3 regions of the Streptomyces sp. NPDC002671 genome follow, and region 1 is predicted to be linked to each of the others. Evidence: riboswitches for the same ligand, from Rfam matches in the RefSeq annotation. Region 1 holds a riboswitch; each other region holds the start of a gene.
What was found. Region 1 has a riboswitch for cobalamin ahead of ACWD35_RS35715 (cobalamin biosynthesis protein). Riboswitches for the same ligand answer to the same signal wherever they lie in the genome.
Positions count from the first base shown of each region.

Region 2: it holds a riboswitch for cobalamin, as region 1 does, so the genes downstream of both, ACWD35_RS01715 (CbtB domain-containing protein) here and ACWD35_RS35715 (cobalamin biosynthesis protein) in region 1, are expected to answer to the same signal.
Region 3: it holds a riboswitch for cobalamin, as region 1 does, so the genes downstream of both, ACWD35_RS16000 (ribonucleoside-diphosphate reductase subunit alpha) here and ACWD35_RS35715 (cobalamin biosynthesis protein) in region 1, are expected to answer to the same signal.

Region 1 is NZ_JBSFVU010000032.1:37,107-40,359, forward strand. Features, by position in the region: gene ACWD35_RS35710 (cobyric acid synthase) at 1-485, opposite strand, end outside; gene ACWD35_RS35715 (cobalamin biosynthesis protein) at 482-1,453, opposite strand; cobalamin riboswitch at 1,557-1,698, opposite strand; gene ACWD35_RS35720 (hypothetical protein) at 1,847-2,074, opposite strand; gene ACWD35_RS35725 (anion permease) at 2,107-3,253, opposite strand, start outside.
Region 2 is NZ_JBSFVU010000001.1:393,220-396,472, reverse strand. Features, by position in the region: gene ACWD35_RS01725 (RHS repeat-associated core domain-containing protein) at 1-1,059, shown strand, start outside; gene ACWD35_RS01720 (hypothetical protein) at 1,061-1,783, shown strand; cobalamin riboswitch at 1,877-1,998, shown strand; gene ACWD35_RS01715 (CbtB domain-containing protein) at 2,035-2,256, shown strand; gene ACWD35_RS01710 (CbtA family protein) at 2,277-3,026, shown strand; gene ACWD35_RS01705 (histidine phosphatase family protein) at 3,020-3,253, opposite strand, start outside.
Region 3 is NZ_JBSFVU010000009.1:100,367-103,619, forward strand. Features, by position in the region: gene mctP (monocarboxylate uptake permease MctP) at 1-967, shown strand, start outside; partial or broken gene ACWD35_RS15995 (GNAT family N-acetyltransferase) at 1,041-1,361, shown strand; cobalamin riboswitch at 1,425-1,561, shown strand; gene ACWD35_RS16000 (ribonucleoside-diphosphate reductase subunit alpha) at 1,687-3,253, shown strand, end outside.

The DNA of each region.
Region 1 (3,253 bases):
AGCACGGGCAGCCGCGCGTTTCGCGCGATGCCCATGTTGACGATGTCGGTCCGCCGCAGATTGATCTCGGCGGGCGAACCGGCCCCCTCACAGATCACCGCGTCATACGTGCCCCGCAACTCGGCCAGACAGTCCAGGACCGTGCCGAGGAGCTTCTGCTGGCGCCCCCCGTGGTACCCGCGTGCGCTCAGCTCGCCCACCGGCTTGCCGAGCAGCACCACCTGGCTGCTCTGTTCGCCGCCGGGCTTGAGCAGGACCGGGTTCATCAGCGCGGTCGGCTCCACGCGGCAGGCCTGCGCCTGCATGGCCTGCGCCCGCCCGATCTCCGCGCCCTCGCGGGTCACGAAGGAGTTGAGGGACATGTTCTGCGCCTTGAAGGGCGCGACCTTGACGCCCTGGCGCACCAGCCACCGGCAGATCCCGGCCGTCACGACGCTCTTGCCGGCGTCGGAGGTGGTGCCGGCGACGAGGAGACCCCCGTTCACTTCCCACGTCCCTTCAGGCTGTTGACGAGGAGGCGCCCGGCGACCGTGGTGCCGAGCGCGAGCAGGCCGACGCGGCGGGAGAGCCGTACGGCCCGGCCGATGTCGGGGACCTGGACGGCTCGTCCGGTGTCCCCGCCCAGCACGGGCCGGTGCTCGACGCGCCCGCCGTAGGAGAGGGTCCCGCCGAGCCGCACGCCGAGGGCGCCCGCGAACGAGGCCTCCACGGGCCCGGCGTTGGGGCTCGGGTGCCGGCCCGCGTCCGCCCGCCATGCCCGGACGGCGCCGCGCGGGTCGGGTCCGGCGACCGCGGCGAGTACGGCGGTCAGGCGGGCGCCCGGCCAGCCGGCGAGGTCGTCGAGGCGGGCGGAGGCCCAGCCGTAGCGGCGGAAGCGGGGGGACTTGTGACCGACCATCGCGTCCAGGGTGTTGACGGCCCGGAACCCGAGCAGCCCCGGCACCCCGCCGACCGCGCCCCACACCAGGGCGCCCACGACCGCGTCGGAGGTGTTCTCGGCGACCGACTCGACCACCGCGCGCGCGATCCCGGCGGCGTCGAGCGCCTGCGGATCCCGGCCGCACAGATGAGGCAGCCGCGCCCGTGCCGCCTCGGTGTCCCCGGCCTCCAGGGCGCGCCCGATGGCACCGGCCTCCCGGGCCAGCGAAGTGCCCCCGACCACGGCCCAGGTGGCGGCGGCGGTCAGTGCGACGGTGGCGGCGGGGGAGCGGCGTACGGCGCGCTCGGCCGCGGCGCCCAGCGCGACGGCGCCGCCCGCGCAGACGGCGGTGTGCAGCGCGCCCCAGCCGCGGTGGTCGTGCCACAACGCGCCTTCCACGGCGGTGGCCGCCCGTCCGAACGCGGCGACCGGATGCCCGCGGCGCGGATCACCGAGGAGCAGGTCACCGAGGAGCCCGGCGGCGGCGCCGTAGGCGTAGGAGCGGCCGTACGCGCGAGAGCGATCGGCACCCATCGGTTCAGCCGGTCACGGAAGCGACGGCGGTTGTGGCGGTGGTCCTCGATCTGCGGCCGAGCATGGCGATATGTGTCCTCACTCAGGGTGTCCACGCCCTGGTTCGACGAGATCCGGCGGTGAGAGTTCCTGGCTCCCGGGGTGTTCTTCCCCGGTGACAGTGGCGGGACCGCGCCGGATTCGCACCGGCTTCCTCTCTTGCCGCCGTACATGGCCTGGGCAGTCCACCACGCGCCCGGAACGGCCGTCAACTTGCCGTTGACCTGCACGGGGAGAGTGTGCTGAGGCCCACATGGACGGCGTGCGGGCATGCGTAAGGCTCCTCTCCGGAGCGAGCCGGTGAGGAGCCTTACGGGGCCTTGCTGAGCCTTACGGGACCTTGCGGACGGTCGGTCAGGCCTTGTGCATGATCAGGTAGATGCCGTACGCCACCGCCGCCGCGCAGGCCGCGAAGCAGACGTAGGCGCCGGTCACGGCGAGGGCGGCGGAGTTGCCCTGTGCCGCGGCCCTCTCCCTGCGGGACAGGCCGTTGACGCCGAGCGTGAACAGGGCCACCAGGCCGACGGTGAACGCGAGGCTGACGCCGAAGACGGAGCCGAGAGCCGCCCAGTCGATCTTCATGATGCTTCCTTAGTAACCGGGGTTGCTCGGGGTCAGGCGGTGGCCGACAGGTCCTCGGCGACCGTGCCCGCCGGGGGCGGGGTCACGGCGGCGATGGCGGTGGTCACCACGCCGGCCGGCTCTGCACTGTCGGTGTCGTTCACGTTGCTGTGGTCCACGACCTCGCGGCGGGAGAACTTCCAGATCGCGGCGCTCGCGGCGACCAGGAAGACGCCGACGACGGCGGTGCCCCAGTCACCGAGGTCGGTGAGGGACTCGGCGCCCGCGCCGACCAGCGCGGCGGCCGGGAGGGTGAGCACCCAGGCGACGGCCATCCGGGTCGCGGTGGACCAGCGGACCACACCGCCCTTGCGGCCCAGGCCCGCGCCCATCACCGAGCCGGAGACGACGTGGGTGGTGGAGAGGGAGAAGCCGAGGTGGGAGGAGGCCAGGATGGCGGTGGCGGCGCTGGTCTGCGCGGCGAAGCCCTGCTTCGGCTCCAGGTCGGTCAGGCCCTTGCCCATGGTGCGGATGATGCGCCAGCCGCCGATGTAGGTGCCGAGCGCGATGGCCAGGCCCGCGGAGAGGATCACCCAGGTGGGAGGGTTCGAGCCGGGGGCGATGGAGCCGCCCGCGATCAGCGCGAGCGTGATGATGCCCATCGTCTTCTGCGCGTCGTTGGTGCCGTGCGCGAGGGAGACCAGTCCGGCGGAGGCGATCTGGCCGGCGCGGTAGCCCTTGCGGGTGGCCTCGGCGTCGGCGTTGCGGCCGATGCCGTAGGAGAAGCGGGTGGCGAGCATCGCGGCGCCGCCGGCCACGATCGGGGCGGCGACCGCCGGGAGCAGGACCTTGGTGACCAGGACGTCACCGTGGACGGCGCCGAAGCCGGCGGAGGCGACGGTGGCGCCGATCAGGCCGCCCATCAGGGCGTGCGACGAACTGGACGGCAGCCCCACCAGCCAGGTCAGCAGGTTCCAGAGGATCGCGCCGACCAGGGCGGCGAAGATGACCTCGGGGCGGATGCCGTTCTCGTCGACGAGCCCCTTGGAGATCGTGTTGGCGACCTCCACGGAGAGAAAAGCGCCTACAAGGTTGAGTGCGGCGGACATGACCACCGCGACCTTGGGCTTGAGCGCACCGGTCGAGATGGTCGTGGCCATCGCGTTGGCGGTGTCGTGGAAACCGTTCGTGAAATCGAAC
Region 2 (3,253 bases), on a different contig from region 1:
GGGCAGCCACGCTCCAGCGCCAACACCACGGCCTGGGCCGATCCGACCCACTCCTATCTCGGCAAACCCCAGGACACGAGCACCGGTTACACCGACGTCGGCGCCCGTAAGTACGACCCCTCCCTGGGCAGCTTCATCAGCGTCGACCCCGTCTTCGAGGCGACCAAGCCGCAGGAACTGGGCGGGTACACCTACGCCGCGGACAACCCGATCAACAACAGCGACCCCAGCGGTCTGGAAAGCTGCTACCCGGTGTACTGCAGCGGGGACCACGGTACGTACGGCGACCTGCCCCCGATCCCGCCGCCCCCGAGCGGCGACGGTGGTAACGGTGGCCACCACGGCGGTGGCGGCGGCTGCGACTCCGCCTGCCTGGCAGCCCTGGAAGCGCTCCAGCACCACGTCTGGAAGGACGACTCGAACGAGAAGCTGGTGCACTCGGCGCTCGCGGCCCAGCTCAAGGCGTACGTCATGACCATCGCCGGCAACAGGCACCCCTGCCAGGCAGGTGCGAGCGTCGCGTCCGGCACCATGGCGGCCTGCAACTACCTGGGTGGCAACTCACCGCAGCTGAGCTGGCAGGATCTGCTCAAGCTCTGGGCGGGTGGCAAGGGCGCGAACGTCCCGTTCGACGCCGGCAGCCCGCTCACCCAGCAACTGGCGACGGACAAGCACAACATGGGCATCATCCGGCGACTGAAGGAGAAGCTTGAGGCCGACGACTTCAGCGCGGACATCAACGCCCTCGGCGGACAGGACGACTACGTCGACGGCAAGAACCTGGGGGAGAAGCTGGGCAACTTCCCGAAGGACATGCTCGGAATGGCGACCAACGGCCACCACGGTACGGAGACTCCCGACGCCTTCACCGGCGGCTACGACGTGGTCTACCAGGTGGTCAACGAGAACCGCAGCAGTCGCAGCTTCACGGTGGCGTTCGCGGCCTTCAACGACACGGGGACCGCTTCACTGATCCACTTCGGGATGCCGGACGTGAAGCAGGGCTACGGCGGTGCCAGTGTGTACCAGACCTACTACTGGACCATGGAGGTGCACTGAGATGACGCAGCGCCCTGGCGGACTGTCGGACGCCCGGCCCGACAGCCTCTGGCGTCCGGCCCGCTGGGCGCTGCTCCTGGTGCTCGTGCTGTCGTTCGCCACCACGCTGCTGCGCGTCGTACCGGCCTCCGGGTCGACGCGCGAGCTGGTGGCGGACATCAAGGCCGGCCGGACGCACTCGGTGCAGATGGACGCCGAGGGCACGGATGTCACGGTGCGCTGGAGCACCGGTCCGCTCGACGAGCACAGTTACGTCTACCGTCCGGCCGGCTTCGTCGCGGGCACCGACGAGGCCGCCCGCGACTTCAGGGCGACCGTGACCCGGGCGGCGGGCGCCTCCGCGGAGCGGATCCGGTTCCGCGACTTCGACGCCACGTACGGCGCCGGGGGCCTGACCCTGCTGGTGCCCGTCGCCTACGTCCTGCTCACGCCGTGGACGTGGCTCAGGTACCTGGCGATCCTCACGGGGGTGGTCGTCCTGGCCCGGATGCTCACCGCTCGGCGGCACCGCCTGGCCAGTGGCCCCGCCTGGGCCCTGGCCGGGCTCATCACGGGGGCGGGTTTTCTGGCTTATCTGTGGGCCGAATCCGGGTCCGGGCCCAGGGAGTTGGCGGCCGTGACCGCGACTCCGCGCTGGTGGCGTGCGTGGCTGGCCGCGCTGGCCACCGGTGCGGGGATGGCCGTGCTCGGAGCCGCCGTCCTCTTCGCGGCCGGGCGCTTCTGACTCCGTATCACTCGAGCGCGGACGGATTCTGGCGAGAGAAGAAGATCACGTCCGCCGGTGCGGTCTTGGCCATGCACGCGACACGCGGTACGGTCTGTCCGAATCGACGACGGTACGACGGAAGCCGGTGGGAATCCGGCACGGTCGCGCCACTGTGAGCGAGGCGCCCCTGGCGGCTCGTTAGTCAGACCCGTGGCTGTCGTCCTGTGCACCACCGAGATGGGACGCGAACTCCCAGAGGAGGTTCTGCCATGGCGCAGACCGTCGCCCAGCCGACCGCCACCACCCCCGCCGTACCCGCCACGCTGCCGCTGAAGGCCATCGCTCCCTGGGCGGTCTTCTTCGGCATCCTGATGCTCGTCCTGCTGTACTTCGTCGGTGCCGAACAGGGCGCCTCCTCCGTGTTCAACGGCACGGACGTCCACGAGTGGGTGCACGACGCCCGCCACCTGCTCGGTTTCCCCTGCCACTGAGGCCGGGGCACCGCACTCACATGAACTCCGCAACAGTAAGAAAGCTCCTCGTGCGGGGCATGCTCGCCGGCCTTGCGGCCGGCGGGCTCGCCCTCGTCATCGCCTACTTCCTCGGCGAGCCGAACATCGACAGCGCGATCAGCTACGAAGACGCCCACTCCCACGGGCACGAGATGGAAGTCGTCTCCCGCTCCCTGCAGTCCACCGCGGGCCTCGCCACCGGTGTCCTGGTCTACGGGGTGTCCTTCGGCGGCATCGCCGCGCTCGCCTTCTGCTTCGCCCTCGGCCGGGTCGGCCGCTTCTCCCCGCGAGCGACCGCGCTGCTGCTGTGCGGCTGCGCGCTGCTCGCGGTGTACGTCGTGCCGTTCCTGAAGTACCCGGCGAGCCCGCCGTCGGTCGGCGACCCGGACACGATCGGCAAGCGGACCACCCTGTACTTCCTGATGATGCTGCTCAGCGTGCTCCTCGCGATCGCCGCCGTGATCGTCGGCAAGCGGCTAGCGCCCTCGCTGGGCAACTGGTACGCCACCGTCGCGTCGGTGGCCGGCTACGTCCTCCTGATCGGGCTGGCCTTCGCCTTCCTGCCGGTCATCAACGAGGTGCCGAAGGACTTCTCGGCCACCCTGCTGTGGCGGTTCCGGCTCTCCGCCCTGGCCATCCAGGTCACCCTGTGGTCCGGCTTCGGTCTGCTCTTCGGTGAACTGGCCGAGCGGCTGCTGTCGCCGAGGCCCGCGGCCTCCCCCGCGGGGCAGGCGCTCTCGCTTCACTGACCCGGTACGGCCCCCAGGGCGTGCCCCAGTCGCAGGTTCCAGCGGCCGGACCGGCCGGTGATCTCCGTCGCCGTGAGCGGCGGGACGTCGATCCGCCAGAACGCCGGTCCGGGCGCGTCCAGGACGTTCACCGTCACCGCCCGGATCACCTCCGGCTCGACCACGGCCACCATGCGCCCGTCGGCCCGGCCGCACGCCTCCAGCCACTGCGCGACCCGCTCGCACAG
Region 3 (3,253 bases), on a different contig from region 1:
CAAACTGGGCGGGTTCGACGACGTCTTCGCCAAGGCGAGTCACGCGCTCAGCCAGGTCAACCCGGCGACCGGCAAGCCACACGGCGCGCTCACCCCGCCGGAGGCGGGCCAGTGGACGTACGCCACGCTGGCGCTCGGCTCCGCGCTGGCCCTGTTCATGTACCCGCACTCGATCACCGCGACCCTGTCGTCCAAGAGCCGTGAGGTGATCCGCCGCAACACCACGATCCTGCCGCTGTACTCTCTCATGCTCGGCCTGCTGGCCCTGCTGGGCTTCATGGCGATCGCGGCCGGAGTGAAGGTCACCAACGCACAGTTGGCGATCCCGCAGCTCTTCGAGGACATGTTCCCGGACTGGTTCGCGGGCGTGGCCTTCGCGGCGATCGGCATCGGCGCACTGGTGCCGGCGGCGATCATGTCGATCGCGGCGGCGAACCTCTTCACCCGCAACATCTACAAGGACTTCATCAACCCCGACGCGACGCCCCGGCAGGAGACCCGGGTCTCCAAGCTCGTGTCGCTGCTGGTGAAGGTGGGCGCGCTGGTCTTCGTCCTCACCATGGACAAGACAGTGGCCATCAACTTCCAGCTGCTGGGCGGCATCTGGATCCTGCAGACCTTCCCGGCGCTGGTCGGCGGCCTGTTCACGCGCTGGTTCCACCGCTGGGCGCTGCTCGCCGGCTGGGCGGCCGGCATGGTGTACGGCACGGTCGCCGCGTACGGGATCGCCTCCCCGACACAGAAGCACTTCGGCGGCAACGCCAAGGAGATCCCGGGCATCGGTGAGATCGGCTACATCGGCCTGACGGCGTTCGTGCTCAACGTGGCGGTCACGGTCGCCCTCACCCTCGTCCTGAAGGCCGTCAAGGCCCCCGAGGGCCTGGACGAGACGCGGCCGGAGGACTACACGGCGGACGCGGGCGATGCGGGGGCACAGGCGGAACTGGCTCCCACTGCAACCCCCTAGGACTTCCACACGCACAGCGGGCCGCCGAAAACCACGCACCACGGCGGCCCGCTGTCGTACCCACTCACGGACCCTCCTCGGCGGCGTCGCCTTCGTGCCGTCCGGCGGTCCGGTGGCCGACATCGCCCGTCGCGGCGAGGCCGAGATCCGGATGCCGGCCGTCGCCCACGCGGCCCGCGGCCGGGGCGCCGGCGAGGCCCTCGTACGCGCCTGCGTGCAGCGCGCACGGGCCACCGAGGGCTGCACGGCGGTCGTCCTGTCGACCCAGCGCACCATGCACACCGCCCACCGCCTCTACGAACGCCTGCGCTTCGTCCGCGTGCCGGAACGGGACTGGAACCCCGTCCCGGAACTCGACGACGTCACTCTCCTCACCTACGAGTTGACGCTGTGAAGCCGTCGCGCCACGCATGAGACACAACATGTGGGGGTGCCACGACAGCCCGGCACTAGATGTATGCTCGTCCTCGCTGTCGCCGCAGGGGAATCCGGTGCGAATCCGGAACTGTCCCGCAACGGTGTACTTGTGCGTGGCCGCCTGAAGCGGAACGCACTCGCGTCAGTCCGAGGACCTGTCGGCAGCGTGCGCCCGGCCGTCCGGTCCGGGTGTCTTCAGACGTCCGGGCCTCGCGGAGTGGGCTGGTGGACGCGACGCCGTGCGCGCTCGTGCCGTCCCCTGCCCTCCGCCAGGCCCCGTGCCGAGCGAGGGAGAGCCCCACGTGACCATCGCGCCAGCCGAACCGGCTTCAGCCACCCAGGCGATCGCGGCCCCGGTGGAGAACGACGGTCCCGGTACCGCGCTGCTGCGGACCCTGACCGAGCTGACCGCCGACCTCCCTGACGCCGACCCCGGCCGGGTCGCCGCCGCCGCGCTGCGCGGCCGGTCCGCGAACGGGGCCGTGCCGGATGTCATCGCGGAGTTGCGCGAGCTGGCCACGGAGGCCGCCGCCGGTCTCATCTCCGAGGACCCCGCCTACTCCCGGCTGGCCGCCCGGCTGCTGACGATCTCCATCCGCGCCGAGGCCGCCTCGCAGGGCGTGACGACCTTCACCGAGTCCGTCGCCGTGGGCCACCGCGAGGGCCTCGTCGCCGACCGCACCGCCGAGTTCGTACGGCTGCACGCCGAGCGGCTCGACGCGCTGGTCGACGTGCACGCCGACGACCGCTTCGGCTACTTCGGCCTGCGCACCCTGCACAGCCGCTACCTGCTCCGGCACCCGATCACCCGCAAGGTCATCGAGACGCCCCAGCACTTCATGCTCCGGGTCGCCGCCGGGCTCGCCGAGGACGACACCCTCCGTTCCGTCGACGAAGTCGCCGCGCTCTACGGGCTCATGAGCCGGCTCGACTACCTGCCCTCCTCCCCCACGCTCTTCAACTCCGGCACGCGGCACCCGCAGATGTCGTCCTGCTACCTCCTCGACTCCCCGCTGGACGAGCTGGACTCCATCTACGACCGCTACCACCAGGTGGCCCGGCTCTCGAAGCACGCCGGCGGCATCGGGCTGTCGTACTCCCGGATCCGCAGCCGCGGTTCGCTCATCCGTGGCACCAACGGGCACTCCAACGGCATCGTCCCGTTCCTGAAGACCCTGGACGCCTCGGTGGCCGCCGTGAACCAGGGCGGCCGGCGCAAGGGTGCCGCGGCCGTCTACCTGGAGACCTGGCACTCCGACATCGAGGAGTTCCTGGAACTGCGGGACAACACCGGTGAGGACGCCCGCCGGACGCACAACCTGAACCTCGCGCACTGGATCCCGGACGAGTTCATGCGCCGCGTGAACGCCGACGAGCAGTGGTCGCTGTTCTCCCCGGCCGACGTGCCCGAGCTGGTCGACCTGTGGGGCGCGGAGTTCGACGCCGCCTACCGCAAGGCGGAGCAGGCGGGCCTCGCGAGGAAGACCATCCCGGCCCGCGACCTGTACGGCCGCATGATGCGCACCCTCGCGCAGACCGGCAACGGCTGGATGACCTTCAAGGACGCCGCCAACCGCACCGCGAACCAGACGGCCCTGCCGGGTCATGTCGTCCACTCCTCCAACCTCTGCACGGAGATCCTGGAGGTCACGGACGACGGCGAGACGGCGGTCTGCAACCTGGGGTCGGTCAACCTCGGTGCCTTCGTGGCCGACGGGGACATCGACTGGCAGCGCCTCGACGAGACCGTCCGCACCGCCGTCACCTTCCTCGACCGGGTCGTGGACATCAACTTCTACCCGACCGAGCAGGCCGGGCGGTCGAACGCCAAGTGGCGTCCCGTCGGCCTCGGCGCGATGGGCCTTCAGG